DNA from 2 places in the Streptomyces sp. NPDC001822 genome. Region 2 is predicted to be linked to the other one. Evidence: predicted binding sites of a transcription regulator. Region 2 holds the regulator's gene; the other holds the start of a gene.
What was found. The regulator HspR, encoded in region 2, represses chaperone genes until heat shock. The targets are predictions, from matches to a motif close to TTGAGNNNNNNNNNCTCAA.
Positions count from the first base shown of each region.

Region 1: the regulator HspR is predicted to act here: its motif matches at 9,048-9,066, upstream of lon (endopeptidase La).

Region 1 covers NZ_JBIATW010000007.1:160,872-175,350, forward strand. Annotated here, with positions in the region: gene ACFYY2_RS18495 (DUF4097 domain-containing protein) at 1-442, opposite strand, end outside; gene ACFYY2_RS18500 (hypothetical protein) at 612-1,475, shown strand; gene ACFYY2_RS18505 (DUF6104 family protein) at 1,644-1,823, opposite strand; gene ACFYY2_RS18510 (multifunctional oxoglutarate decarboxylase/oxoglutarate dehydrogenase thiamine pyrophosphate-binding subunit/dihydrolipoyllysine-residue succinyltransferase subunit) at 1,913-5,734, opposite strand; gene ACFYY2_RS18515 (ATP-binding protein) at 5,981-7,057, opposite strand; gene ACFYY2_RS18520 (response regulator transcription factor) at 7,054-7,791, opposite strand; gene ACFYY2_RS18525 (spermidine synthase) at 8,023-8,706, opposite strand; gene lon (endopeptidase La) at 9,089-11,518, shown strand; gene ACFYY2_RS18535 (polysaccharide deacetylase family protein) at 11,611-12,291, opposite strand; gene ACFYY2_RS18540 (MarR family winged helix-turn-helix transcriptional regulator) at 12,749-13,231, shown strand; gene ACFYY2_RS18545 (hypothetical protein) at 13,283-14,068, opposite strand; gene ACFYY2_RS18550 (nitrate- and nitrite sensing domain-containing protein) at 14,440-14,479, shown strand, end outside.
Region 2 covers NZ_JBIATW010000014.1:1,095-15,573, forward strand. Annotated here, with positions in the region: gene ACFYY2_RS27085 (heterodisulfide reductase-related iron-sulfur binding cluster) at 1-1,339, opposite strand, end outside; gene ACFYY2_RS27090 (sugar transferase) at 1,432-2,103, opposite strand; gene dnaK (molecular chaperone DnaK) at 2,421-4,274, shown strand; gene grpE (nucleotide exchange factor GrpE) at 4,271-4,921, shown strand; gene dnaJ (molecular chaperone DnaJ) at 5,015-6,202, shown strand; gene ACFYY2_RS27110 (heat shock protein transcriptional repressor HspR) at 6,204-6,650, shown strand; gene ACFYY2_RS27115 (helix-turn-helix transcriptional regulator) at 6,790-7,773, opposite strand; gene ACFYY2_RS27120 (hypothetical protein) at 7,902-8,213, shown strand; gene ACFYY2_RS27125 ((2Fe-2S)-binding protein) at 8,210-8,530, shown strand; gene ACFYY2_RS27130 (pyridoxamine 5'-phosphate oxidase family protein) at 8,664-9,065, opposite strand; gene clpB (ATP-dependent chaperone ClpB) at 9,198-11,798, shown strand; gene ACFYY2_RS27140 (MFS transporter) at 12,140-13,408, shown strand; gene ACFYY2_RS27145 (YbjN domain-containing protein) at 13,479-14,030, shown strand; gene ACFYY2_RS27150 (pyridoxal phosphate-dependent aminotransferase) at 14,107-14,479, opposite strand, start outside.

The sequences.
Region 1 (14,479 bases), on a different contig from region 2:
GCGCCTCCAGGCCGCCGGAGACGGTCTCGGCGCGGACGACCCCGTCGAGCCCGACCAGGGTGCTGTCGCCGGAGATGCCCCGGAGCTCCGTGCGCCCCCGGATGCCCGAGACGACCGCATCGGCGCCGATCACGCCGACCTCCACCGCCGCGCCCGCCGGGACGGCGAGGGAGACGGCGGCGCTGCGCCGCGAGGACCTGCGGTCGAGCCAGGTGAGGATGCCCTGCCACGGCAGGTCCTCGTAGGCGACGGTCAGGACGCCGTCCCGCTGGGTGACGATCAGGGGCGGCCCGTCGATCCCGGACACCTCCAGCCGGGCTGTCGGCTCGTCGGTGCCGACGACATTGATCACGCCGTCGACGATGCGCACCTTGAGTGCGGTGACCGGTTCGTCGAAGGTGAGCTTCTGAGGCTCGGCGACGGTCCACGTCGACTCGGGCATGGATCTGACCTCCCGCTGGGTGGCGTGACGCAACATATCGCGTCTTCTCAAGAACACGATATATCGCGGTTCCGAGAAGTCAAGGGAATGGCGGCAAGGGGAGGAGACGTGACGTCACGGAACCTCGCGAGTCGTTCATAACGGGGCGAATTGCCCTAGCGTGTGGAGCATGACCACGACATCCGTGGGCGCCCTGCTGCTGTGCCGGGCCGGCGCCCAGACCGTACGGCCCGTGGCCCACCTCCTCCAGGAGGGCATGACGCTCGTGCCCGCGGGGGACGGCTGGAGCGTGCTCGTGCCCGAGGGGAAGCCCTGGCGCAGAGAAACGGCGCCGGGCACCGCAGGAGCCGGAGCCGGAGCCGAGCCCGTCGACCGGGTCGTCGGCGGCTGGGCCACCGCCCTGGCCGTGGGCTCCACCTGGCCGGTGCTCGCCCTGTGGTGGGACGGCGACCGGTCCGGATACACCCTCGCCGCCGGTTTCCGGCGCCCGGTCGGCTACACCTGGCTGGCCGACGGCACCCCCGTCGGCGAGGACGAGGCCATGCGGACGTTCGCCGCCCGGCTGGGCCTCGACCCCGTCCTCGACGTCCAGGCGCTGGAGGGGCTCACCCGCGCGGACCCGGAGGCCGACGCCGACACCCGGCTGCTCGGGCTGCTGACGGTGCTGAGCCGGACCGGGGTGGAGCTGCCGCCCGGCCTCGCACCCGGTGAATCCGCCGACCGGCTGCGCTCGGTCGCCGGAATCCTGCCGCGGGCGGAGCAGATCGAGTGGGCGGGCTGGCGGGACGCCGTTCGCGTGGAACTGGACACCGTGGAGAGCGGGAGCCTCGGACCCTGGGTGCTCGGACCGAGGGCCCGCGCGATCGCCGCGGCGCAGGTGGCCACCGGGCTGCCGCTCACCGTGTGGGGTGCGCGCCGGCGCAGCGGGGGCTGGGTCGCGACGGGCCTGTTGCTGCTGGTGCAGGGGCTGCTGGGCTTCGCGTACGACCGCATCAGGGGGAGGGCCGGAGGTGCCTGGAGCTCCGGCCGGTGAGGCCGCGCGTGTGCCGTGCCCACTTCACGGTCCGGCCGGTGAGGCCGCGCGTGTGCCGTGACCCCGTGCGCGTGCCGTGACCCCGTCACGGTCCGGCCGTGGCGGCCGCGCGAGCCCGCCGTGCCCGGACCCGCCTCCGACGACCGGAGGCGTTCGCCGGGCCCGTGACTACTCGTCCTCGTCGTCGTCCAGGCGCGCGAGCCAGGTCGCGAGCCGCTCGACGGGGACCTCGAAGTCGGGGTTGAGGTCGACGAACGTACGAAGCTGCTCGGCGAGCCACTCGAAGGTGACCTCCTCCTCGCCGCGCCGCTTCTCCAGTTCCTCGATGCCACGGTCAGTGAAGTACATGGGACAAGAATAACGAGGCCCGGAAACCGGAGGGCCCGGCCCCGCGAAGATCTCGCGGGGCCGGGCCCTCGGTGGCGTACAGCGGCTGATCAGGCCTCGAAGACCTCGGCGACCAGCTGTGTCTGCTCGGCCTGGTGACGCTTGGCCGAACCGACCGCCGGGGACGAGCCGTGCGGGCGCGAGATGCGGCGCAGGCGCTCACCGTGCGGCACGTCGGCGCCCACGGCCAGGTCCAGGTGGTCGATCAGGTTGAGCGCGATGAACGGCCACGCACCCTGGTTCGCCGGCTCCTCCTGGGCCCAGAGGTACTTCTCGGCGTTCGGGTACTTGGCGATCTCGGCCTGGATCTCCGCACCCGGCAGCGGGTACAGGCGCTCCAGACGGATGATCGCCGTCTCCGTGTCACCGCGCTTCTCGCGCTCGGCGTCCAGGTCGTAGTAGAGCTTGCCCGCGCAGAAGACGACCTTGCGGACCGCCTCGGCGTTGACCGACTCGTCACCGATGACCGGGCGGAAGCCGCCGGTGGTGAACTCCTCCGCCTTCGAGGCCGCGGCCTTGAGACGCAGCATCGACTTCGGCGTGAAGACGATCAGCGGCTTGTGGTGCGGGTTGTGCACCTGCCACCGCAGGAGGTGGAAGTAGTTCGACGGGAGCGTCGGCATCGCGACCGTCATGTTGTCCTGCGCGCACATCTGCAGGAAACGCTCCGGGCGGGCGGACGAGTGGTCCGGGCCCTGACCCTCGTAACCGTGCGGGAGGAGCAGGGTGACGCCGGACGTCTGGCCCCACTTCTGCTCGGCCGAGGAGATGAACTCGTCGACGACGGTCTGGGCGCCGTTGACGAAGTCACCGAACTGCGCCTCCCAGATGACCAGCGACTCCGGGCGGGCCAGCGAGTAGCCGTACTCGAAGCCCATCGCCGCGTACTCGCTGAGGAGCGAGTCGTAGACGTTGTAGCGGGCCTGGTCGTCGGCCAGGTAGAGCAGCGGGGTGTAGTCCTCGCCGGTCTTCTGGTCGACGAGGACGGCGTGACGCTGGCCGAACGTGCCGCGGCGGGTGTCCTGGCCGGCGAGCCGGACCGGGGTGCCCTCCATCAGCAGCGAACCGATGGCCAGGGTCTCGCCCATGCCCCAGTCGATCGTGCCGTTCTCCACCGAGGCCGCGCGACGCTGCATCTGCGGCATCAGGCGGGGGTGGACGGTGATCTCGTCGGGGATGTTGACCTGGGACTCGGCGATCAGCTTCACGACCTCCGAGGAGATCGCGGTGTTCACTGCGACGGGGAACTCGGCCTGGACGTCCGGGACATGCGGCTGGGACGGTGCCGAGGTGGCCTCGCGGACCTCCGCGAAGACCTTCTCCAGCTGGCCCTGGAAGTCCTGGAGCGCCTGCTCGGCCTCTTCCAGCGTGATGTCGCCGCGACCGATGAGGGACTCGGTGTAGAGCTTGCGCACCGAGCGCTTCTTGTCGATCAGGGTGTACATCTGCGGGTTGGTGAACTCCGGGTTGTCGCCCTCGTTGTGACCGCGGCGGCGGTAGCAGATGAGGTCGATCACGACGTCCTTGTTGAACGTCTGCCGGTACTCGAAGGCGAGCCGCGCGACGCGGACCACGGCCTCCGGGTCGTCGCCGTTGACGTGGATGATCGGCGCCTCGATCATGCGCGCCACGTCCGTGGCGTACATCGAGGAGCGCGAGGACTCCGGGGCGGCGGTGAAGCCGACCTGGTTGTTGATCACCACGTGCACGGTGCCGCCGGTGCGGTAGCCGCGCAGCTGCGACATGTTGAGCGTCTCGGCGACGACGCCCTGGCCCGCGAAGGCCGCGTCGCCGTGGAGCGCGACGGGCAGGACGGTGAAGTCCGTGCCGCCCTTGTTGATGATGTCCTGCTTGGCGCGCGCGATGCCCTCGAGGACGGGGTCGACCGCCTCCAGGTGCGAGGGGTTGGCGGCCAGCGAGACCTTGATCTGCTCGCCGTCCAGACCGGTGAAGGTGCCCTCGGCGCCCAGGTGGTACTTGACGTCGCCGGAGCCGTGCATCGACCGCGGGTCGAGGTTGCCCTCGAACTCCCGGAAGATCTGGGCGTACGACTTGCCCACGATGTTCGCCAGGACGTTCAGGCGGCCGCGGTGGGCCATGCCGATGACGACCTCGTCGAGGCGGGCCTCGGCGGCGGAGTCGATGACCGCGTCGAGCAGCGGGATGACGGACTCGCCGCCCTCCAGCGAGAACCGCTTCTGGCCGACGTACTTGGTCTGCAGGAACGTCTCGAACGCCTCGGCGGCGTTGAGGCGGCGCAGGATCCGCAGCTGCTCCTCGCGCTCCGGAGCGGGGCGCGGACGCTCCACCCGGTCCTGGAGCCACTTGCGCTCCTTCGGCTCCTGGATGTGCATGAACTCGATGCCGGTGGTGCGGCAGTACGACTCACGCAGGACGCCGAGGATGTCGCGGAGCTTCATCATCGTCTTGCCGGCGAAACCGCCGACCGCGAAGTCGCGCTCCAGGTCCCACAGGGTGAGGCCGTGCTCGGTGATGTCCAGGTCGGGGTGCTTGCGCTGGCGGTACTCCAGCGGGTCGGTGTCGGCCATGACGTGGCCGCGGACCCGGTAGGAGTGGATCAGCTCGAAGACCCGCGCGGCCTTGGTGACGTCGTCGTCGTGCGAGGCGTCGATGTCCCTGAGCCAGCGGACCGGCTCGTAGGGGATGCGCAGCGCCTTGAAGATCTCGTCGTAGAACTCGTTCTCGCCGAGCAGCAGCTGGGACAGGACGCGCAGGAACTCGCCGGACGCCGCACCCTGGATGACCCGGTGGTCGTACGTCGAGGTCAGCGTCATGACCTTGGAGATGCCCAGCTTGTTCAGGGTGTCCTGCGACGTGCCCTGGAACTCCGCGGGGTAGTCCATCGCGCCGACGCCCATGATGAGGCCCTGTCCGGGCATCAGGCGGGGGACGGAGTGGACGGTGCCGATGCCGCCGGGGTTGGTCAGCGAGGCGGTGACTCCGGAGAAGTCGTCCATGCCGAGCTTGCCGACGCGGGCACGGCGGACGATGTCCTCGTAGGCCTGCCAGAACTCGAAGAAGTTGAGGGTCTCGGCCTTCTTGATGGCCGCGACGACGAGCTGGCGGTCGCCGTTCGGCTTCACCAGGTCGATGGCGAGGCCGAGGTTGACGTGCTCCGGCTTGACCAGGGTCGGCTTGCCGTCCTTGACCGCGAAGGAGTAGTTCATCGACGGCATGGCCTTGAGAGCCTGCACCATCGCGTACCCGATGAGGTGCGTGAAGGAGATCTTCCCGCCGCGGGCGCGCTTCAGGTGGTTGTTGATGACGATGCGGTTGTCGAAGAGCAGCTTCACCGGGACGGCGCGGACGGACGTGGCCGTCGGCAGTTCCAGGGAGGCGTTCATGTTCTTCGCGACGGCGGCCGACGGGCCGCGCAGCGTCACGTACTCCGGGCCGGCGGGGGCCTCGGCCGGGGCATCGCTCTTCGCCGGGGCCGGAGCGGCTGCCGGGGCTGCCTTCGCGGGAGCGGCGGGAGCCGGCGCGGGGGCCGCCGCCTCGGCCGCGGGAGCCGCGGCGGGCGGAGCCGGGGCGGCGGCTGCGGCCGGAGCCTGCGGCGCGGCCGGTGCCGGAGCGCTGTGGTCGACGGTGTTCGCCACGGTGGTCGCCGGCGGCGGTGTCACCGCTCCCGCGGGTGCGGGGACGGGCTTGTCCGCCGTGCCGGACGCGCCCGGCTTGTAGTCGGCGAAGAAGTCCCACCAGGCGCGGTCGACCGAACTGGGGTCCTGGAGGTACTGCTGGTAGATCTCGTCGACGAGCCACTCATTGGGGCCGAAGGCGGCGGCCGGGTTGGACCCGGAGCCCGCTTCTTGATCGGTCGAGATGCTCGAGTTACTGGGGGACTGAGACGACACGGCGGCAACCGCCCTCTTCCGCTTCACAAGGTGATGGACAGCGGAAATCAAGGCTACGCCTCCCCAGCCGTTACGTGCAGGCCGGGCCGGTCTTCGTCGTGCACATCACATCGGAAGCCGGGTTTCGGCGCATGAAATGGCGGGAAACAAGCAGAGTTCCGCTACGCGGGCCAGCGCTGTGGCCCCTTGGACCGTATCTCTTTTCCGGGCGTGGGGAGAACGTGCTCCTCCGCTTCGAACGCCGAGTCAACTACGGGGTTGCGTGTTACCCGGGAGAGTGACTCTAATCCGGCAACCGCGCGCTGATTCGGCCACACCGATCCTCCCGCCGTGCAGGTCCACGGCCCAGCGCGCGATCGCCAGCCCCAGCCCTGTGCCGCCGTCGCTGCCCGGCCCGTGCGGGGACGGCGCCTGGCCGCGGTTGAAGCGCTCGAAGACCCGGTGGCGCTCCGCCTCGGGGATGCCGGGCCCCTCGTCGATGACTTCCAGCTCCAGCGACTCGGGGTGCGCACCGCGCCGCGCGAGCACCGTGACCCTGCCGTGCGGCGGGCTGTGCTTGACGGCGTTGTCGATGAGGTTGGCCACCACCTGATGCAGCCGTTCCGCGTCCGCGTGGGCCGTGAGCTCGGGCGGTGAGACGTCCAGGTGGAGGTGGACGTCCGTACGGGAGTGGTTGCCCGAGCCGGAGGAGAGCCGGCGCTGCGAGGCGGCGAGGTTCGCCTCCTTGAGTACGCCGGAGAGATACGGCCAGACCTCGAAACGGCGTGCCTTGATCTCGACCACGCCGTTGTCGAGCCGGGACAGGTCGAGGAGGGTCTCCACCAGCCTGCCCAGGCGCTCGGTCTGCTTCAGCGCCGTGCGCATCGTCTCCGGGTCTGCGGCGGACACCCCGTCCACCACGTTCTCCAGCACGGCTCTGAGCGCGGCGATGGGCGTGCGCAGCTCGTGGGAGACGTTCGCCACCAGCTCCTTGCGGTGCCGGTCCTCCGCCTCCAGGTCCTCCGCCATGCGGTTGATCGTCTGGGCCAGGTCGCCCAGCTCGTCCCGCCGCCCGGCGCCGCTCACCCGCGTCGTGTAGTCGCCGTGGGAGATCGACCGGGCGACGGAGCGCATCTCGTCCAGCGGAGCGGTCAGGCCGTGGGCCACGAACTGCGTGATCAGCAGGGTGGCGATCACGGAGAAGACCGTGATGAACCGGAACTCGGTCCGGGTCCGCAGCGCGACGATCAGCAGCCCGGTCGTGATGAACACCGAGATCACGACCAGCGCGCCCAGCTTCGCCTTGATCGAGAAGGGCCGCAGTCCGGAGCCGGGCCGGGTCATGGCGCGGGGGTCTCCAGGGCGTAACCGACACCGTGGACGGTGCGGATGCGCTCGGCGCCGATCTTCCGGCGCAGAGCCTTGATGTGGCTGTCGACCGTGCGCGTCCCGGAGGCGTCCGCCCAGTCCCAGACCTCGGCCAGCAGCTGCTCCCGGGACAGCACCGCACGGGGGGTGTTGGCCAGGCAGACCAGCAGGTCGAACTCGGTCGGGGTGAGGTGGACGTCGTCGGCGCGCACCCGGACGCGGCGCTGTGCGTGGTCGATCTCCAGCTCACCGAGTCGCAGGATGCCGCTGCGGGGGGTCACGGCGGCCAGTGCCGCCCGCTCGACCCGGCGCAGCAGGACGTGGACCCGCGCCGCCAGCTCACGCATGGAGAACGGCTTGGTCATGTAGTCGTCGGCGCCGACCCCGAGTCCGACCAGCATGTCGGTCTCGTCGTCGCGCGCTGTCAGCATCAGCACCGGCACGGGGCGCTGGGCCTGCACGCGGCGGCAGACCTCCAGGCCGTCGAAACCGGGAAGCATGATGTCGAGCACCATCAGGTCGGGCTGCCACGCCTCGGCCGCGTCCACTGCCGCGGGGCCGTCCAGTGCGGTCTGCACCAGGAAGCCCTCGGCCCGCAGACGGGCGGAGATGGCGTCGACGATCGTCGGGTCGTCCTCGACCACCAGCACCCGGCGCTGAGCCCCGGGGGTGGCCGCGACGCCGTTGTGGGTGGTGTGTGTCTGTTCCATCGCCCCGCCCCTGCCCGTTCTCGCGGAGGCCATTCCCCCGGAGGCACGGTTATCGCTTGTGGATGTCGTCGGTGATCCCTTGTGCCGGTCAGAGCGTAAAGGCACGGGAGGCCTTCCGGCTACGCAGGGTGTTGTCCGTCGTGAAGGTGTTACCCACGGAAAGGGTGTGGATCACCGGCCGCACCGCGTGCGGCCCCCGGCAGGGCGGGGCCGTGCATACCGGGTGGGGGTTCAGTCGTCCCGGAGTGCGAGATGGACCACGTCCGGCACACCTCGGGCAACGGCTACTTCTTCGGTCGTTACGGCGTGGAATCCGGCATTCCGTAGAGCCGGCCCGAACTCCGCGGACGGCTGCGCCGACCACACGGCGAGCACTCCGCCGGGGGTCAGGCGCGCCCGGCAGGCCGTCAGACCGGCCGGAGAATAGAGGTTCCCGTTGTCCTCGGTGACGGTCCAGTCGGGGCCGTTGTCGATGTCCAGACACAGGGCGTCGTAACGCTCCGTGGCCGTGCGGAGGTGCGCGACCAGGTCCGTGCGCAGGATCTCCGTCCGCGGGTCGGCGAGGGCCGCACCGGAGATCCGGCCGAGAGGGCCGTCCAGGTGCCAGTCCACGACCGCCTGTTCCCGCTCGACGACCGCGATCCTGCCCCAGCGGGGCTCGGCCGCGGCCCGCGCCAGGGAGAAGCCGACGCCGAGCCCGCCGATCAGGACCGACGGGGAGGGCCGGTCGGCGGGCAGGGCGGCGAGCGCGGCGTCGACGAGCAGGCGCTCGGAGCGTCCGTCCGAGGTGTCCATCAGGAAGCAGCCGTTCGCGATGATCTCGAAGTCCTCGCCGCGCCCGCGCAGGACGACTTCACCGAACGGTCCGTCCCGGCGGTCGAGCACGACGGGGCGGGGGGTGTCTGTGGCGGACATGTGTGCGTTCTCCGGTCTCGGGCGGGTGGCTGTTCGGGCCGTCGATTCTCCCCGCCGCGTCGGCTCCGGACCACCGGTTTCCCGGCTCCCGCCCCGTTCGGGGTGGGAGCCGGGCCCGGGGCCGTGGGGCGTGTCGGAGCGCTGCCGGGAGATGCGGGGAATGGCGGCGGCCCGGGTGGTGCTGCTGTGGAAGAAGGTGTCGCGCCCAAGGGCGTGCGGGTCCCGCCCGTGCGCCGTCGGCCGCGTCGGGCCTTCACCGGATCTCCCCAGGTCGCACGCAGGCCGAGTGGTGATCGCCCACAGCGAACAGAGTGTGGGGAACATTCCTGGGCTCACAAGCATTGAGTGCACATAGCTCAACTTGGCTGCCGAAGGGAAGATCATGACTGCTGAGTCCAAGGCCGAGACGTTCGCGCCGGTCGACCTGCCCGTGCTGCCGCTCGACGACGAGGTCGTACTGCCCGGCATGGTGGTGCCGCTCGACCTGTCGGACGCGGAGGTGCGCGCCGCGGTGGAGGCCGCGCAGGCCGTCGCCCGGGCCGGCAGCGGCAAGCCCCAGGTGCTGCTCGTGCCGCGTGTCGACGGCAGCTACACCGGGATCGGTGTCCTCGGCACGGTCGAGCAGGTCGGCCGTCTTGCCGACGGGGACCCGGGGGCGATCATCAGGGCCCGTCACCGCGTGCGGATCGGCGCCGGCACGAGCGGGCCCGGCAACGCACTGTGGGTGGAGGGCACCCGGATCGACGTGTCCGCGCCCGACCCCCTGCCCGGATCCGTCGCGGAGCTGGCCAAGGAGTACAAGGCCCTCGCCACCAGCTGGCTGAAGAAGCGCGGTGCCTGGCAGGTCGTGGACCGGGTGGAGCAGATCGAGGACATCTCCGCGCTCGCCGACAACTCCGGCTACTCGCCCTTCCTCACCATCGGCCAGAAGGTCCGGATGCTGGAGACCGCGGACCCGGTCGCCCGTCTGAAGCTCGCCATCCAGTGGCTCGGTGAGCACCTGGCCGAGCAGGATGTCGCCGAATCCATCGCCAAGGACGTCCAGGAGGGCGTCGACAAGCAGCAGCGAGAGTTCCTGCTGCGGCGCCAGCTCGACGCGGTGCGCAAGGAGCTTTCCGAGCTCAACGGGGAGTCCGGTGCCGACGAGTCCGACGACTACCGTGCCCGCGTCGAGTCAGCCGATCTGCCGGACAACGTCCGCGAGGCCGCCCTCAAGGAGGTCGAGAAGCTGGAGCGCGCGTCCGACCAGAGCCCCGAGGGCTCCTGGATCCGGACCTGGCTGGACACGGTCCTCGAACTCCCGTGGACCGAGCGGACCGAGGACGCCTACGACATCAAGGGCGCCCAGGAGGTCCTGGACGCCGAACACGCGGGCCTGCAGGACGTGAAGGAACGCATCACCGAGTACCTCGCGGTGCGCAAGCGGCGTGCCGACCGCGGGCTGGGTGTGGTCGGAGGCCGCCGGGGCGGTGCGGTGCTGGCGCTCGTCGGCCCGCCCGGAGTCGGCAAGACGTCCCTGGGCGAGAGCGTCGCGCACGCCATGGGACGCAAGTTCGTCCGGGTCGCGCTCGGCGGTGTCCGGGACGAGGCGGAGATCCGCGGTCACCGGCGTACGTACGTCGGCGCGCTGCCGGGGCGCATCGTCCGGGCGATCAAGGAGGCCGGGTCGATGAACCCGGTCGTCCTGCTCGACGAGATCGACAAGGTCGGCTCGGACTTCCGGGGCGACCCGGCGGCCGCCCTGCTCGAAGTGCTCGACCCGGCGCAGAACCACACGTTCCGCGACCACTACCTGGAGGTCGAACTCGACCTGAGCGACGTGGTCTTCCTGGCGACGGCCAACGTCCTCGAAGCCATCCCCGAGGCTCTGCTTGACCGCATGGAGCTGGTCAGGCTGGACGGCTACACCGAGGACGAGAAGGTCGTCATCGCACGCGACCACCTCCTCCCGCGCCAGCTGGAGCGGGCGGGCCTGGAGACGGGCGAGGTCGCGCTCGACGAGTCCGCCCTGCGCAAGCTCGCGGGTGAGTACACCCGGGAGGCCGGGGTGCGGAACCTGGAGCGCGCCGTAGCCCGGCTGCTCCGCAAGGTGGCCGCCCAGCACGAGCTGGGGGACCGGGAACTGCCGTTCACGGTGTCCGAGCAGGACCTGCGGGGCCTGATCGGCCGGCCGCACCACGTGCCGGAGTCCGCCCAGGACCCCGCCGAGCGCCGTACCGCGGTCCCGGGTGTGGCGACCGGGCTCGCCGTCACCGGGGCGGGAGGGGACGTGCTCTTCGTCGAGGCGTCACTGGCCGACCCGGAGACCGGGGCGTCCGGACTGACCCTGACGGGCCAGCTGGGCGACGTGATGAAGGAGTCCGCACAGATCGCGCTGAGCTTCCTCCGCTCGCACGGCGCGGAACTCGAACTCCCGGTCGCGGACCTCAAGGACCGGGGGGCGCACATCCACTTCCCGGCGGGCGCGGTCCCCAAGGACGGGCCGAGTGCCGGTATCACCATGACGACCGCGCTGGCGTCCCTGCTGTCGGGGCGGCTCGTCCGGACCGACGTGGCGATGACCGGCGAGGTGTCGCTGACCGGACGGGTGCTGCCGATCGGCGGGCTGAAGCAGAAGCTGCTGGCGGCCCACCGGGCAGGGATCACCACCGTGGTGATCCCCAAGAGGAACGAGGCGGATCTGGACGACGTCCCGGCCGAGGTCCTCGACACCCTGGAGGTCCACCCGGTGACCGACGTCCGTCAGGTCCTCGAGATCGCGCTCGTCCCGGCCACGGCCAGGGCGAGGACAAGGGTCCCGGCCGCGGCGTAGGTGCCATGTCGTGACGGGCGTGGCACCGCGCGCACGGCCGGTACGGACGGCCCGCTCTCCCCGGAGGGCGGGCCGTTCCGCGTGCGGAGGGGTCAGGGGCGGTACACCGTGCCGGGTTCCGGCTCGGCCGGAGCCATCAGCTGGGGCACGGTCACGAAGGTGTAGCCCCGCTGCTTCAGGGTGTGGATGATGCCGGGAACCGCGGGGACCGTTCCCTTGTAGATGTCGTGCAACAGGATGATCCCGTCCTTGCCGGCCTGGTCGAGTATCCGTTTCCTGATCAGCGCCGAGTCGGTCGTGGAGTAGTCCTTGGCCGTCGCGCTCCAGAGGATCTGCGAGAGTCCGAGTTCCTCGCAGACCTTCGAGACCTCGTCGTCGGTGCGGCCCTGCGGCGGACGCATCAGCCGGGGCTTCTTTCCCGTGATCTTCTCGATCGCGTCCTGGGTCCTCTCCAGCTCGGCCCGTATCTCACCTGGCTTCTTCCCGGTCAGGATCCGGTGCGACCAGGTGTGGTTGGCGACCTCGTGTCCCTCCGCCCCGATGCGCCGCACGGTGTCCGGGTGCTTCAGGACGTGGTCCCTGCCCAGCAGGAAGAAGGTGGCAGGCACCTTCTCCTCCTTGAGCACGTCCAGGAGGTGCGGGGTGTCCTCGGACGGTCCGGCGTCGAAGGTCAGCGCGATGCACTTGGCCTTGCGGCAGTCCGTCCGGCCGAAGGAACCCTTGGCGTCCGACGCGGCACCGGCGCGCGCCGACGCCGGCGCCGTCGTCTGCATCGAGCACCCGCCGAGCGCGAGGGTGAGCACGGTCACAAGAGCGGCGGCCAACCCCGCCCCGAGCGGCTTCGTCCTTGTGGACACAACAGGCACGACAGGCACGACAGACACGACAGGTCCCTCCCCAGGGGCTCGGCAGCACGCCGGCGGTGCGGCACGGAGTGACTATACGTAGAGCGTATACGTGGAGTGCATAGTGGGGGGTGCGGGCCGAGCGGCCCCGGTCCCGGGGGACGTCACCGAGGCCGCGGCCCGGGTGCGGAGCGGCCGGCCGCACCCGGGCCGGGGTCTCGGCGGAGCGGCGGCCGCCGTCTTCCCCACCGGGAGGAGGCCGGCCGAGCGCTCCGGGAGGAGTCCGGTCGACGGCGGAGGGCCGCACCTGCGAAATACTGGCCACGCTGCGGTGACGGCCGGAGTCGAGGATTCATTCGCGGGAAAGCGTGTGAGGAGTGCGGACGTGCACGGCAGCGGAAGCGGCGACGGGCCCGGTGCGAGCGCCGGAAGCGGTGTGGACCACGAGTTCCTGGCGCTGGAGCGCGAGTTGGCGGTCTTCCTGCGCCGTGCGCGCGCCAGTTCCGGGGAGATGGCGCGCGAGGTCCATCCGGACCTGGAATCCGCCGCGTACGGACTGCTCGTACGGCTGGAGTCGACCGGGCGGCAGCGGGCCACCGACCTGGCGGCGTACTTCGGTGTCGGCAAGGCGACCATGAGCCGTCAGCTGCGGGCCCTGGAGGTCCTCGGGCTGGTGGCGCGGGAGACCGATCCGGCGGACGGCCGCGCCTCGCTCGTCCACCTCACCGACGAGGGTCTCGCGCGCTTCCGCACGGTCCGCGACGCACGGCGCGGACGGTACGCCCGCAATCTCGCGGGCTGGGACCGGGCCGAGGTCGCGGAACTGGCCAGGCTGCTGCACCACTTCAACGAGCGCACCGGGAGCTGAGGGCCGGCCCGTCATCCCCGGCGGGCGCGAGCCGCCCGGGGCCGGCGGCGGCTACAGCTCCACGAGAACCGCCGTCGCGTCGTCGTGCCGCTTCCCCCGGCGCAGGTACACGCGCTCGGTGTCGGCCCGCTCCAGCTCCCGGACCCGGTCGATCAGGCCCTGCGGTCCGTCCTTGCGCAGCTGTCCCAGCGTGGCGGTCCAGTCGCCTTCCCGGAACGTCTCCGCCCACCGGCTCGCCCCGTCGGTCATCGCCGCCAGTGCGCGCACCTCGGCCCGGGGGCTCTCCCCGGTCACCGCGCGTGACGCCACCCCCGGGTCCGCGGCGGCGGTGAAGAAGCCGCCCTCCTTGTTCCGTACGCGGGCGTCCGCGATCTCCTCCGAGGCGAGTGAGCCGGGCGGAAGCCGGTCGAGGCGGTCGTCGAGCACGGGGCGCACGGAGCCGTCGGGCGCCTCGACGAGCAGGACCGAGTCGGAGAGCACCAGGTGCTCCACGCGCCGGTCGTCCCAGCGCGCCACGACCACGGTCGCCTGGGGCGTGCGCGGGTGAGAAAGGTCACACCCGGAACGGTGAACGTCGGCGGTGCGGCGAATGGACAGGGTGAGAATCTCGGTAAGCGTCAGATCCCGCCGCGAAGCGGACAGTTCGACCAGTGCCCCGCCGAGCCGCGCCGTGAACCAGGGAACCGAGTGCACACAGCCGTCGTCCTGCGGTGGAGGCGTGACTCCGTCCAGCAGGACGAGGGTGCCGCCCAGGCCGGCGGCAGGGGCCGCGACCGACACCCAGTCCTCGTTGGGGCGTTCGGGACTGCCTGGTCCGGTGGCGAGGTCGATGCGCATCCGGCCAGTCTGCACGACGCCTTCACGCACCCTGCACGATCGTGCTGTTGGGCCGTACGGGCAGGTCAAGGGGGTCACACCGACCGGCCGGGATGCCTTGCGCATATGCGGGCGGGCATCCTGCCAAAGCCGGGCCGGAAGTTCCACCCGGCGGCCCGTGCATGGCGGGGGTCGTCCGTGGGGAGACTTGTTCGCCAACTCCAGAGTGATGTTCACTCGTTCGAGTGGCGGAGCGGTTGATGCGCGGCCCCCTCTTCAGAAGCGCTGGAATGGTCGGAAGCCGTACGGCGCACGCCAGGGTGGGTGTTCATCACATGTGACCGTGCGTCACCTCTGCTTCAAGGGCGGACGAGTCAAGATTGCGAGCACCGGTGCAGAAGAAGCGGCCTCGGAGCAAGGACGGCACGCGCG
Region 2 (14,479 bases):
GCCCCCAGGGGTTGCCCTTCTTCTCCAGGTTCTTGAGCATCGTGCCCGCCTCGGACGGGAACGCGGACTCGATCATCACCTGGTAGCGGCGCATGTCGACGATGTGGTCGATGTGCTCGATGTCGACCGGGCACTGCTCCACGCACGCACCGCAGGTGGTGCAGGACCAGAGCACGTCCGGGTCGATGACGCCGTTCTCCTCCAGCGTCCCGACGAGGGGGCGCTCGGCCTCCGCGAGGGCGGACGCGGGGACGTCCTTCAAGGCCTCGGCGGAGGCCTTCTCGTTGCCCTCCATGTCCTTGCCGCCGCCCGCCAGCAGGTACGGGGCCTTGGCGTGCGCGTGGTCGCGCAGGGACATGATCAGGAGCTTCGGGGACAGCGGCTTGCCGGTGTTCCAGGCGGGGCACTGCGACTGGCAGCGACCGCACTCGGTGCACGTGGAGAAGTCGAGGATGCCCTTCCAGGAGAACTGCTCGACCTGGGAGACGCCGAAGGTGTCGTCCTCGCCCGGGTCCTCCCAGTCGATCTCCTTGCCGCCGCTGGTCATCGGCTGGAGGGCGCCGAGTGCGACCGCGCCGTCGGCGTTCCGCTTGAACCAGATGTTCGGGAAGCCGAGGAAGCGGTGCCAGGCCACACCCATGTTGGTGTTGAGCGAGACCGTGATCACCCAGATCAGCGACACGCCGATCTTCACCGCGGCGGTGAGGTAGATGAGGTTCTGGAGGGTGCCGAGCGCCAGGCCCTTGAAGGCGAGCACGAGGGGATACGAGACGAAGTACGCGGCCTCGTAGCCCTCCACGTGGTGGATCGCGCCTTCGAGGCCGCGCAGGGTGAGGATCGCCAGGCCGATGAAGAGGATGACGTATTCGACGAAGTACGCCTGCCAGGCCTTGGAGCCGGTGAAGCGGGACTTGCGGCCGGCCCGGGAGGGCAGGTTCAGCAGCCGGATCGCCATCAGGGTGACGATGCCGAGCACGGTCATGATGCCGATGAACTCGATGTAGAGCTCGAACGGCAGCCAGCCGCCGATGACCGGCAGCACCCAGTCGGCCTGGAAGAGCTGTCCGTACGCCTGGAGCAGCGTCGGCGGCAGTGTCAGGAAGCCGATCGCGACGAACCAGTGGGCGAAGCCGACGATTCCCCACCGGTTCATCCGGGTGTGGCCGAGGAATTCCTTGACCAGGGTGATCGTCCGCTGCTTGGGGTCGTCGGTGCGACTGCCTGCCGGCACCGGCTGTCCGAGGCGGACGAACCGGTAGATCTGCGCGACGGCTCGGGCGATGAGCGCAACGCCGACGACGGTCAGCACCAGCGACACGATGATCGCGGCGAGTTGCATGTGGGGACTCCTCGGGCCTGCGAGGGTGGGATCCAGCGCGTACAAGTGATTACTAAGCAGTAACTTAATCAGTCTGTGCTGACACTATCCACTTATTCCGCCACGCTGTAGCCGGGCAGGCGGTGATCTGTGTCGCTCAGGTGAGCCTTTCCCGGCAGCCTCAGAGCGCTCAGGCCCGTGCGCAGGGGGATGCGGACGGATTGCGCCAGGATCGCCAGGTCGAGTCCCGCTCCATGATGCTCCGTGTAGTGCGCGTCCAGGAGGGCGGGTTCGTCCCAGGGCATTCCGGACCGGGCGCGCACCTGCGCCAGGCCTGTCAGGCCTGGCCGCACGGTGTGCCGCCAGCGCGACGCCGCCGCTCCGAGGAGCGCCGCCTCGTCCGGGGTGAGGGGCGCGGGGCCGACCATGGAGAGCTCTCCCCGTACGACGTGGGGCAGCCGGGACAGCAGGTCGAACCGGCATCGGCGGGTGCTCAGCGAGCGCAGCTCGAAGTGCCGGCCGCCCAGGCCCACTCGCGTCTCGCGTCGCACCACCCGGGCGGGGCCGCGGGGCCGGCGGAGGGCGAGGCCGGCGGCGGCGACCGCGAGCGCGGGGGCGGTCAGGAGCAGCAGGGCCGAGCCGAGCAGCAGGTCGAGCGTCCGCTTGACGGTCAGGGCGGCGAGCGCGGCGGTGGCCCGTCCGGCGGCGTGGCGCGCTGTCCGGACCGGCGCCGAGGTGGCGAGGTGCCGTGTCCTTCGTGCCGCAGTCTGCTTCACGTTCCGCATTGCACCTGCCCGGGATCGGTGACGCGCCGTTATGCCCGTCTCGCTGCATTTTGTGACAGAACGATCCCACGGTGCGATGGTGGCAGGGGGTTGTGCGGCGTGGGGCGCGTTCCGGGTGTCGCGGATTCGCGCGGGAACGATCGCCGACGGTGCGGTGACGGGGTAGCTGTGCGGTGTTGAATCTCGATAAAAACGCCAGGTCACGCGCCATGTGAGCACATAAGTTGAGCGTAAGTGGCTCAGGTCCTTTGACTCCGGGGTGGGTGTCATGCATCCTTGAGCCAGATCCACTCAAGTAGTCAGTTGGAGGAATTGAAATGGCACGTGCGGTCGGCATCGACCTGGGCACGACTAACTCCGTCGTCAGCGTTCTCGAAGGCGGCGAGCCCACCGTCATCACCAACGCCGAAGGCGCCAGGACCACGCCGTCCGTCGTCGCCTTCGCCAAGAACGGCGAAGTGCTCGTCGGCGAGGTCGCCAAGCGCCAGGCGGTCACGAACGTCGACAGGACGATCCGTTCGGTCAAGCGCCACATGGGCACGGACTGGAAGATCGACCTCGACGGCAAGAGCTTCAACCCGCAGCAGATGAGCGCCTTCATCCTGCAGAAGCTGAAGCGCGACGCCGAGGCGTACCTGGGCGAGAAGGTCGCGGACGCGGTCATCACCGTCCCGGCGTACTTCAACGACTCCGAGCGCCAGGCGACGAAGGAGGCCGGTGAGATCGCGGGCCTGAACGTCCTGCGCATCGTCAACGAGCCGACCGCCGCCGCGCTGGCCTACGGCCTGGACAAGGACGACCAGACGATCCTCGTCTTCGACCTCGGTGGCGGCACCTTCGACGTGTCCCTCCTGGAGATCGGCGACGGCGTCGTCGAGGTGAAGGCCACCAACGGTGACAACCACCTCGGTGGTGACGACTGGGACCAGCGCGTCGTCGACTACCTGGTGAAGCAGTTCGCCAACGGGCACGGCGTGGACCTGTCCAAGGACAAGATGGCTCTCCAGCGTCTCCGCGAGGCCGCGGAGAAGGCGAAGATCGAGCTCTCGTCCTCGACCGAGACCACGATCAACCTGCCCTACATCACGGCGTCCGCCGAGGGCCCGCTGCACCTCGACGAGAAGCTCACGCGCTCGCAGTTCCAGCAGCTGACCGCGGACCTCCTGGACCGCTGCAAGAACCCGTTCCACAACGTCATCAAGGACGCGGGCATCCAGCTCTCCGAGATCGACCACGTCGTTCTCGTCGGTGGCTCGACCCGTATGCCGGCCGTCGCCGAGCTCGTCAAGGAGCTCACGGGCGGCCAGGACGCCAACAAGGGTGTGAACCCGGACGAGGTCGTCGCCATCGGCGCCTCGCTCCAGGCCGGTGTCCTCAAGGGCGAGGTCAAGGACGTCCTGCTCCTCGACGTCACCCCGCTGTCCCTCGGCATCGAGACCAAGGGAGGGATCATGACCAAGCTCATCGAGCGCAACACCACGATCCCGACCAAGCGCTCCGAGATCTTCACGACGGCCGAGGACAACCAGCCGTCCGTGCAGATCCAGGTCTACCAGGGCGAGCGCGAGATCGCCGCGTACAACAAGAAGCTCGGGATGTTCGAGCTCACCGGTCTGCCGCCGGCCCCGCGCGGTGTGCCGCAGATCGAGGTCGCGTTCGACATCGACGCCAACGGCATCATGCACGTCGCCGCCAAGGACCTCGGCACCGGCAAGGAGCAGAAGATGACCGTCACCGGTGGCTCCTCGCTGCCGAAGGACGAGGTCAACCGGATGCGCGAAGAGGCCGAGCAGTACGCCGACGAGGACCACCGCCGCCGTGAGGCCGCCGAGTCCCGCAACCAGGGCGAGCAGCTCGTCTACCAGACGGAGAAGTTCCTCAAGGACAACGAGGACAAGGTCCCCGGCGACGTCAAGGCCGAGGTGGAGACCGCGCTCACCGAGCTGAAGGAGAAGCTCAAGGGCGAGGACACCGCCGAGATCCGCACCGCCACCGAGAAGGTCGCGGCCGTCTCCCAGAAGCTGGGCCAGGCGATGTACGCCAACGCCCAGTCCGAGGGTGCGGCGCCGGGTGCCGAGGCGCCGGGCGACGGTCAGGGCAGGGCCGACGACGACGTCGTCGACGCCGAGATCGTGGACGACGAGAAGGACAACAAGGGCGGTGCGGTGTGACCGAGGAGACTCCGGGCTTCGACGAGAAGCCTGACGTCCCCTCCGGCGCCAGTGCCGACGACGCCGAGCCGAAGGCCGCCTCCCCCTCCGAGGAGGAGGCGGCGGCCCCGGCCGGGGACGTACAGCAGACAGCGGCCCTGACGGCCCAGCTGGACCAGGTGCGTACCGCGCTCAACGAGCGCACGGGCGACCTCCAGCGGCTGCAGGCCGAGTACCAGAACTACCGTCGCCGCGTCGAGCGGGACCGGGTGCAGGTCAAGGAGGTCGCGGTCGCGGGCCTCCTGAGCGAGCTGCTGCCCGTGCTCGACGACGTCGGCCGGGCCCGTGAGCACGGCGAGCTCGTGGGCGGCTTCAAGTCGGTGGCCGAATCCCTGGAGACGGTCGTCGCGAAGCTGGGCCTCCAGCAGTTCGGCAAGGAGGGCGAGCCCTTCGACCCGACGATCCACGAGGCCCTGATGCACTCGTACGCGCCGGACGTCACCGAGACGACCTGCGTGGCGATCCTGCAGCCCGGGTACCGCATCGGGGAGCGCACCATCCGCCCCGCGCGGGTGGCCGTGGCCGAACCGCAGCCGGGCGCCACGCCCGGGGCGGCGAAGGAAGAGAAGTCAGACGACGAGGAGAGCGGTGGCACCGAAGAGGTCTGACATCGTGTCCGACCACTGCGGTGAACACCGACGGGGCGTGCGGCCGGCCAAGGGGCCGGCCGTGCGGCCTGTCGTCCGGAAGGAGGGACGTCGATGAGCACGAAGGACTTCGTCGAGAAGGACTACTACAAGGTCCTCGGCGTCCCGAAGGACGCCACCGACGCCGAGGTGAAGAAGGCGTACCGGAAGCTGGCGCGCGAGTTCCACCCCGACGCCAACAAGGGTGACGCCAAGGCGGAGGAGCGTTTCAAGCAGATCTCCGAGGCGAACGACGTCCTCGGCGACCCGAAGAAGCGCAAGGAGTACGACGAGGCGCGCGCCCTCTTCGGCAACGGAGGCTTCCGGGCGGGGCCCGGCGGCGCGGGCGGCAATTTCAACTTCGACCTGGGCGACCTCTTCGGGGGCGCGCCGGGTGGCGGACAGGCGGGCGGCGCCGGCGGGTTCGGTGGCGGCGGCGGCCTGGGCGACGTCTTCGGCGGGCTGTTCAACCGGGGCGGCGGAGGCACGCGTGTCCAGCCGCGCCGGGGCCAGGACATCGAGTCCGAGGTGACGCTGAGCTTCACCGAGGCGGTCGACGGGGCCACGGTCCCGCTGCGGATGTCCAGCCAGGCCCCCTGCAAGGCCTGTTCGGGCACCGGTGACAAGAACGGCACTCCGAGGGTCTGCCCCACCTGTGTGGGCACCGGTCAGGTGTCGCGCGGGACGGGCGGCGGCTTCTCGCTCACCGATCCCTGTGTGGACTGCAAGGGCCGGGGCCTCATCGCCCAGGACCCCTGCGACGTCTGCAAGGGCAGCGGCCGGGCCAAGTCCGCCCGCACGATGCAGGTCCGCATCCCCGCGGGCGTGCTGGACGGCCAGCGGATCCGGCTGCGCGGCAAGGGCAGCCCGGGCGAGCGCGGCGGCCCGGCCGGCGACCTGTACGTCGTCGTCCACGTGGACGCCCACCCGGTGTTCGGGCGCAAGGGCGACAACCTCACGATCATCGTGCCCGTCACCTACCCGGAGGCGGCGCTCGGCGGCGAGGTGAAGGTGCCCACCCTCGGCGGGCCCCCGGTCACCCTGAAACTCCCGGCCGGCACGCCGAACGGGCGTACGATGCGGGCCCGCGGCAAGGGCGCCGTGCGCAAGGACGGCACCCGTGGCGACCTGCTGGTCACCGTCGAGGTGTCCGTGCCCACGGAGCTCGGAACCGAGGCGCAGGACGCGCTGGAGGCGTACCGGAAGGCGACCGCGGGGGAGGACCCGCGGGCGGAGCTGTTCCAGGCTGCGAAGGGAGCTTGAGATGGACGGCCGTCGACGTAATCCGTATCAGCTGACCGATGAATCACCGGTGTACGTGATCTCGATCGCGGCCCAGCTCTCGGGCCTGCACCCGCAGACGCTGCGCCAGTACGACCGTCTGGGTCTGGTCTCTCCCGACCGCACGGCCGGGCGCGGGCGGCGGTACTCGGCGCGCGACATCGAACTGCTCCGGACCGTGCAGCAGCTGTCGCAGGACGAGGGCATCAACCTCGCCGGCATCAAGCGCATCATCGAGCTGGAGAACCAGGTCGCCGCGCTCCAGCAGCGCGTCGCCGAGCTCTCGGCGGCGGTGGACGGGGCGGCCGTGGCCATGCAGCAGCGCGAGGCCCAGGTGCACGCCTCCTACCGGCGCGACCTCGTGCCGTACCAGGACGTGCAGCAGAGCGGTGCGCTGGTGGTGTGGCGGCCCAAGCGGCCGAAGGACTGAGCGGACCGTGAAGGGGCCCGCCCGGGAGTCCGAGGACTCGTTGGGCGGGCCCCTTCCGCGTGTGCCGTGAGGGGCGCCGTCCGGCCCCGTGACGCGTCGTGGGCCCGGACGCCGGGGAGTCCCGGGAGGGCGGGCCGGGTCAGGAGTCCTCGTCCAGGATTCCCGACCGTGCGATCAGGTAGCCGAGCTGGGCGCGGCTCGTGCTGCCGAGCGTGGCGGACAGCTTGGCGACGTGGGCCCGGCAGGTGCGTACGTTCATGCCGAGGCGGCGGGCGATCGAGTCGTCCACGTGCCCCTCGACGAGGAGTTGGGCTATGGAGCGCTGGACACCGCTGATGCCCTTGGTCGGTGGGTCGTAACCGACCTCGCCGAGCAGCGGAGTCGCGCGGCTCCACAGCTGTTCGAAGACCTTGACCAGGTAGTTGACGAGACCGGGGTGACGGAGTTCGAGGGCGACCTGGTCGTCGTTCTGCGCGGGTATGAAGGCCACGGTGCGGTCGAAGACGAGGAGGCGCTCGATGAGCTCCTCCAGGGTGCGGATCTCGACTTTCTCCTGCGCCAGGCGGGCGGCGTACGCGAGGGTGCCCTGGCTGTGCCGGACGGTGTGCTGGTACAGCGTGCGCATGCTGACGCCCCGGTTGACGACCGTCAGGGCGCGCTCCAGGCCCTCGCTGAGGCGGTCCTCGCCCCGGTCGCCGCCCGGCTGGACGGTGAGCACCTCCGTGCGGCATTCGGCGGTGGCGAGGTCGAGCGCCGCGTTGATCCTGTTGCCGCCCTCCAGCACGGTGATGGCGTGGGTGGTCGGCGGGTCCTGGGCGCTGATGTCCATGAACGGTTCGAAGGACTCCGCGAGTTCCACGGAGCGCCGCCGGCGTTCCTTGATCTCGCGTTCCAGGGGGTGCAGGCGCTGGGCCAGGGCGGCGGAGGGAGGGACGGGCCTGAGCCACGTCGTGTCGTCCGGGTCGGGGTGCAGGAGCGCGAAGTCCATCAGGCAGGGGGCGGGGTCGACCTCGGCGCGCGAAATCCGGCCGGAACGCAGGGCGCTGGCGTAGAGGCGCTTTCCCTCCTCGCACAGGTCGGTGACCCCGTGAGGATGTATCCCTATTGTGCTGCTTGTGGTCATATCTCCACCCCCCATGTTCCTGAACATGCAGGAACATGATGCATCGTCCCAGTGGCGTTGTGGGGTCCTGGTGAGACATCGTCGTGGATGCGGGGGAGAGGAATCCACAAGTGAGGACGAAGCCGACTATGGATAAGCGAATGCTTCGCTCGGTGCTTGCCGCCGCTTTCGTCGCGGCCCTGGGCCTTGGCGTGGCGGGCGGGGCGGCAGGATCCGGCGAGATCAGCTGGTCGGAGCGGGCGGCGGCGCCCGGCGAGATCAGCTGGTCCGTACAGGCGGGGTCGGCGCCCGGCGAGATCAGCTGGGGAATGCCGGCCGACGGCGAGATCAGCTGGTCCGTGCAGGCGGCAGGCGCGCCCGGTGAGATCAGCTGGGGTACGCCCGCCGCGGCCCCGGGTGAGATCAGCTGGAGCACTCCGACGGGTGCGGCAGGCGCATGACCACGCCACCGGACGACCGAACCTTCCGGCGGGAGATGGCTACGGCGTACCGCTCAGGGTGGCATTTCATCGATCTGCTCACGGCACTCACCCGCCCGGGCGATTCGTTGATGGTCACCCTGTTCGGAGAGCCGGTCGTCGTGGTGATGGAGGCGGACGACGAAATCCGCGCCTATCGCTGTCTCCGCCGGCCGCGGGGTGCCCCACAGCCCGTTCGCTGCACCGTGCGGTACGGCATGATTTTCGTCAATCTTGATCAGCGGGACCATGAGCTGTTCGAACCAGAGACCATTTCCGCCACCCCCCGCAGTGCCTGAACGATTCCCCCGTCGTTCCAAATCGTTCTGGCACTTCCCCCACACAACGGCGCCATCGTGACCTGAACACGATGGCGCCGTTGTGCTGCCCGGAATTGTTCCGGATGAAAAGAGAAAAGGGTCGTGGAATTCCTCAGCCCTTTCCGAGCGCCCGGTCCACGGTGATCTCGATGACGACGCGCTCGGGGTTGTGCCGCGGGGTGCGCTCGTACCGCTCCGCGTAGCGCCGCACGGCGTCCCGCACCTCGTCGGGGTCCGTCCGGACCACCGCGGTGCCCTCCAGCGTCGCCCAGCGGCGTCCCTGGATCTGGCAGACCGCCACCCGCGCGCCCTCCGGGCCGGCGGCGAGGACGTTGGCGGCCTTCCTGGTGCTCCCGCCGGTGATGACACGGGCGATCCGGGTCTCCGGGTCGTACGTCACGCCGACCGGCACCACATGCGGTGTGCCGTCCGGGCGGAGCGTGGTCAGGGTGCACACGTGGCGCTCCCGCCAGAAGGCGAGGTACTCGGGGCCGGGGTTGCGTACGTCAGGCATGGGGTCAGCCTAGAGACATCGGGGACTCGGGCCCGGGCGGGGCGCATCCTCAGGCTTGAGTGGAATAGACTCAACTTTGTACCCGTTACCTGAGTCATAGTGCAGGACCATCACGAGGAGGAGACGACGCCCGTGGACGCCGAGCTGACCAACAAGAGCCGCGACGCCCTCAACGCCGCCACGAGCAGGGCCGTCAAGGACGGCCACGCCGATCTGACCCCCGGGCATCTGCTGCTGGCGCTGCTCGCGGGCGAGGACAACGCGAACATCACCGACCTGCTGGCCTCCGTCGACGCCGACCAGGCGACCGTGCGCGCCGAGACCGAACGGCTCCTCGGCGCGCTGCCGAGCGTCACCGGGTCGACCGTCGCCCCGCCGCAGCCGAGCCGCGAGCTGCTCGCCGTCCTCGCCGACGCCGACCAGCGCGCCAAGGAGCTCGGCGACGACTACCTCTCGACCGAGCACCTGCTGATCGCCGTCGCGGCGAAGGGCGGCCGCGCCGGTGAGATCCTCGACGGGCAGGGTGCCAGTGCGAAGAGGCTGCTGGACGCATTCGAGAAGAGCAGGGGAGGGCGCCGGGTGACCACTCCCGACCCCGAGGGCCAGTACAAGGCGCTGGAGAAGTTCGGCACCGACTTCACGGCCGCCGCACGCGAGGGCAAGCTCGACCCGGTCATCGGCCGGGACCAGGAGATCCGCCGCGTCGTCCAGGTGCTGTCCCGCCGTACGAAGAACAACCCGGTGCTCATCGGTGAGCCCGGCGTCGGCAAGACGGCCGTCGTCGAGGGCCTCGCCCAGCGCATCGTCAAGGGGGACGTCCCGGAGTCCCTGAGGAACAAGCGGCTCGTCTCGCTGGACCTCGGCGCGATGGTCGCCGGCGCCAAGTACCGCGGTGAGTTCGAGGAACGCCTCAAGACCGTGCTCTCCGAGATCAAGGAGAGCGACGGCCAGATCATCACCTTCATCGACGAGCTCCACACCGTCGTCGGCGCCGGCGCCGGCGGGGACTCCGCGATGGACGCGGGCAACATGCTCAAGCCGATGCTCGCCCGCGGCGAGCTCCGCATGGTCGGCGCCACCACGCTGGACGAGTACCGCGAGCGCATCGAGAAGGACCCCGCGCTGGAGCGCCGCTTCCAGCAGGTCCTGGTCGCCGAGCCGTCCGTCGAGGACACCATCGCGATCCTGCGCGGTCTCAAGGGACGCTACGAGGCGCACCACAAGGTCCAGATCGCCGACTCCTCACTGGTGGCCGCGGCGACGCTCTCCGACCGCTACATCACCTCCCGGTTCCTCCCCGACAAGGCCATCGACCTCGTCGACGAGGCGGCGTCGCGGCTCCGCATGGAGATCGACTCCTCCCCGCTGGAGATCGACGAGCTCCAGCGGTCCGTCGACCGGCTGCACATGGAGGAGCTGGCGCTCAAGAACGAGAGCGATCAGGGCTCCAAGCAGCGCCTGGAGAAGATCCGCCGCGACCTCGCCGACAAGGAGGAGGAGCTGCGCGGTCTCACGGCCCGCTGGGAGAAGGAGAAGCAGGGCCTGAACCGGGTGGGTGAGCTCAAGGAGCGCCTCGACGAACTGCGCGGCCAGGCCGAGCGCGCCCAGCGCGACGGCGACTTCGACACCGCCTCCAAGCTGCTGTACGGGGAGATCCCCGGTCTGGAGCGGGAGCTGGCGGAGGCCGACGAGGCCGAGCAGGAGGCGGCCGTCGACACCATGGTCAAGGAGGAGGTCGGCCCGGACGACATCGCCGACGTCGTCGGTGCCTGGACCGGCATCCCGGCCGGACGCCTCCTGGAGGGCGAGACCCAGAAGCTGCTGCGCATGGAGTCCGAGCTGGGCAGGCGCCTCATCGGCCAGACCGACGCCGTCCGCTCCGTGTCGGACGCGGTGCGCCGCACCCGCGCGGGGATCGCCGACCCCGACCGGCCCACCGGTTCCTTCCTCTTCCTCGGCCCGACCGGTGTCGGCAAGACGGAGCTGGCCAAGGCGCTCGCGGACTTCCTGTTCGACGACGAGCGGGCCATGATCCGCATCGACATGAGCGAGTACGGCGAGAAGCACAGCGTCGCCAGGCTCGTCGGTGCCCCGCCCGGTTACGTGGGCTACGAGGAGGGCGGTCAGCTCACGGAGGCGGTCCGCCGCCGCCCGTACAGCGTCGTCCTGCTGGACGAGGTCGAGAAGGCCCACCCCGAGGTCTTCGACGTCCTGCTCCAGGTGCTCGACGACGGCCGGCTCACCGACGGCCAGGGCCGGACGGTCGACTTCCGCAACACCATCCTGGTCCTGACGTCCAACCTCGGCAGCCAGTTCCTGGTCGACCCGTCGTCCACGCCCGAGGAGAAGGAGGCGCGGGTCCTGGAGGTCGTGCGGGCCTCGTTCAAGCCGGAGTTCCTCAACCGGCTCGACGACCTGGTCGTGTTCTCCGCGCTGTCCGGCGACGAACTGGCGCACATCGCGGGCCTCCAGGTGGCCCGGCTCGCGGCCCGGCTGGCGGACCGCCGGATCGACCTCGACGTGTCGCCGGACGCCTTGGCCTGGCTGGCCGAGGAGGGCAACGACCCGGCCTACGGTGCGCGGCCGCTGCGCCGTCTCATCCAGACGGCGATCGGCGACCGGCTCGCCAAGGAGATCCTGGCGGGCGAGGTCAAGGACGGCGACACGGTCCGGGTGGACCGGGCGGGCGACGGCCTGACGGTGGGGGCCGCGACCGCGGCGAAGACCCTCTAGACCGCCTACCCCGGTGTCCCCGGCCGGCGGGCTTCACGCCCCGGCCGGGGACACCCGTGTGCGCGCCCCGTCCGCATGTGTGCGTGCATCGGGCACGTGTCCTTGCCCGGGGCGGCCCGTGAGTTCGAGCCGAATTTTTGCTTTCCGTGGCCGAATGGTGGACGACTCCGTGCCCGGCCCCCGCTCTTTGTATCCCGGCGATACATATCGACACGCTCGATCGGACCGGTTCCGATGACGGGTGCAGGGCTGCGATCGGCGTGATATCGGGGCACTCCGGACCCTTTTCCCGGATGTCGGGCACGGCCGGTCCCGAATTCGGGAAACGGTAAGGTACGCCCATGACGGAGCGGATACCTGGCGATATCGGTGCGGAATCGAAGGATTTCGGAAGTGGCGGCCTCATTCGCCTCAGCGAATTTCGTTTGCTGTGGGCGGCATATGCGCAATCGGTCCTCGGTGACCAGTTGGCACGGGTCGCGCTGTCGCTGCTTGTCTTCGAACGCACCGAGTCGGCCGGCTGGACGGCGGCGACCTACGCCCTGACGACCCTGCCCGCCCTGCTGTCCGGGGTGCTCCTGACCGGTCTGGCGGACCGCTTCCCCCGGCGCACGGTCATGATCGGCTGCGACCTGGTGCGCGCCGTCCTCGTCGGCCTGATGGCCCTTCCCGGTACGCCGTTGCCGCTGCTGGCCGGGCTGCTGGTGCTGGCTCAGCTCTGCGAGGCCCCGTTCGGCGCCTCGCAGGGCGCCCTGATGCCGGCCGTGCTCGGCGACCGCCTCTACGAACGCGGGCAGCGCGTCATCGTGATCACGCACCAGGCCGGACAGCTGGTGGGCTTCGCCGCCGGCGGCGTGCTGGTCGTGTGGCTGGGCAGTCACCTCTCGCTGGGCCTGAACGCGGCCACGTTCCTGATCTCGGCCGTCCTGATCCGGCTGGGCGTCAAGGCGCGGCCGGTGGACGCCGAGGCCGGGGCGCGGCCGAAGCGGATGCACGTCCAGGTGCGCAGCGCGGCGGCACTGATCTGGTCGGACCCGCGGCTGCGGTCGCTGGTCGCCCTCGGCTGGCTCGCGGGGTTCATCGTCCTCCCGGAGGGCCTGGCCGCACCGTTCGCCGAGGAGGCGGGCGGGAGCGCCGCGTCGGTGGGCCTCCTGCTCGCCGCCCACCCCGCGGGCATGGTTCTGGGCGCCGCGCTCCTCGGGCGGTCGGCCGTGGGCGCGGAGCGCCGCCGGCGGCTGCTCGGGCCGCTGGCGGTGGGGGCGAACCTCCCGCTGCTCGTCTACTGGGCCGGCCCCGGTGTCGCGGTCGCCCTGCTGGTGCTGCTGGTGTCGGGCGTCTGCTCGGCCTACCAGATCACCGCGGGGGCGACCTTCGTCATGCTGACCCCGGCCGGCCAGCGCGGCCAGGCGCTCGGCCTGGCCAGGTCGGGGCTGACCGCCATGCAGGGGATCGGGGTCGCCGCGGGAGGCCTGGTGACGGAGCTGTCCGGGTCCTCGGCGAGGACCATCGGCGGGGCCGGGCTCGTCGGGACGGTCTGCGCGGTCGTCGTCGCGGTCGCCTGGGCGCGCGCCAGGCAGACGGGCGCGGGGACGATTCCCCTGAGCGCGTAGGACTACGGGCCGCGATCGCGGCTAGGGTCGAAGGCAGGCAAACACGTGCGATCCACAGGAGTACCCAGCGATGTCTATCGACCCGTCCTCGATCCCCAACTTCGGGGGCCAGCCCGAACCGCAGGCGTCAGGACCCGAGGGCCCGGTGGTTCCGGACCAGGACCTCGTCAAGCAGCTTCTCGAACAGATGGAGCTGAAGTACGTCGTCGACGACGAGGGTGACCTCGCCGCGCCGTGGGAAGAGTTCCGCACGTACTTCATGTTCCGCGGTGAGGACGAGCAGCAGGTCTTCTCGGTGCGGACGTTCTACGACCGTCCGCACGCCCTGGACCAGCGTCCCGTCCTCCTCGACGCGATCGACGACTGGAACCGCCGCACCCTGTGGCCCAAGGTCTACACCCACGCCCACGAGGGCGAGGAGGGCGTCGCCGGCTCCGTGCGGCTGATCGGTGAGGCGCAGATGCTCATCGGCACCGGCGTCAGCCTGGAGCACTTCGTCTCCTCGACGGTCAGCTGGGTCCGGGCCTCGATCGAGTTCGACAAGTGGCTCGTCGAGCACCTGGGCCTCGAGCCCGCGGAGAAGAAGGACGGGGCCGAGGGCGGAGAGCCCACGGAGGCCTGATCCGTCCGACGGCGGAGGCCCGGACCGGGGTGTGGCCAGGTGGCCGGCACCCCGGGCCGGGCCTCCGCCCTTTTCGTCAGGACGACCTGAGGCCCTTGAGGCGGGAGACCGCGTCCTCCAGCACCTCCGTGCGCTTGCAGAAGGCGAAGCGCACGAAGTGCGCGCCCTGCTCGCGGTGGTCGTAGAAGACGGCGTTCGGCACGGCCACGACCCCGCAGCGCTCGGGCAGCGCCCGGCAGAAGGCGAAGCCGTCGCTCTCACCGAGCGGGCGGATGTCGGTGGTGACGAAGTAGGTCCCGGCGGGCTCGTAGACCTCGAAGCCGGCCTCGGCGAGGCCGGTGCTCAGCAGGTCCCGCTTGGCACGCAGATCCTCGCGCAGCCCGTCGAAGTAGCTGTCGGGCAGCCGCAGGGCCTCCGCGACGGCGTACTGGAACGGGCCGCCGGAGACG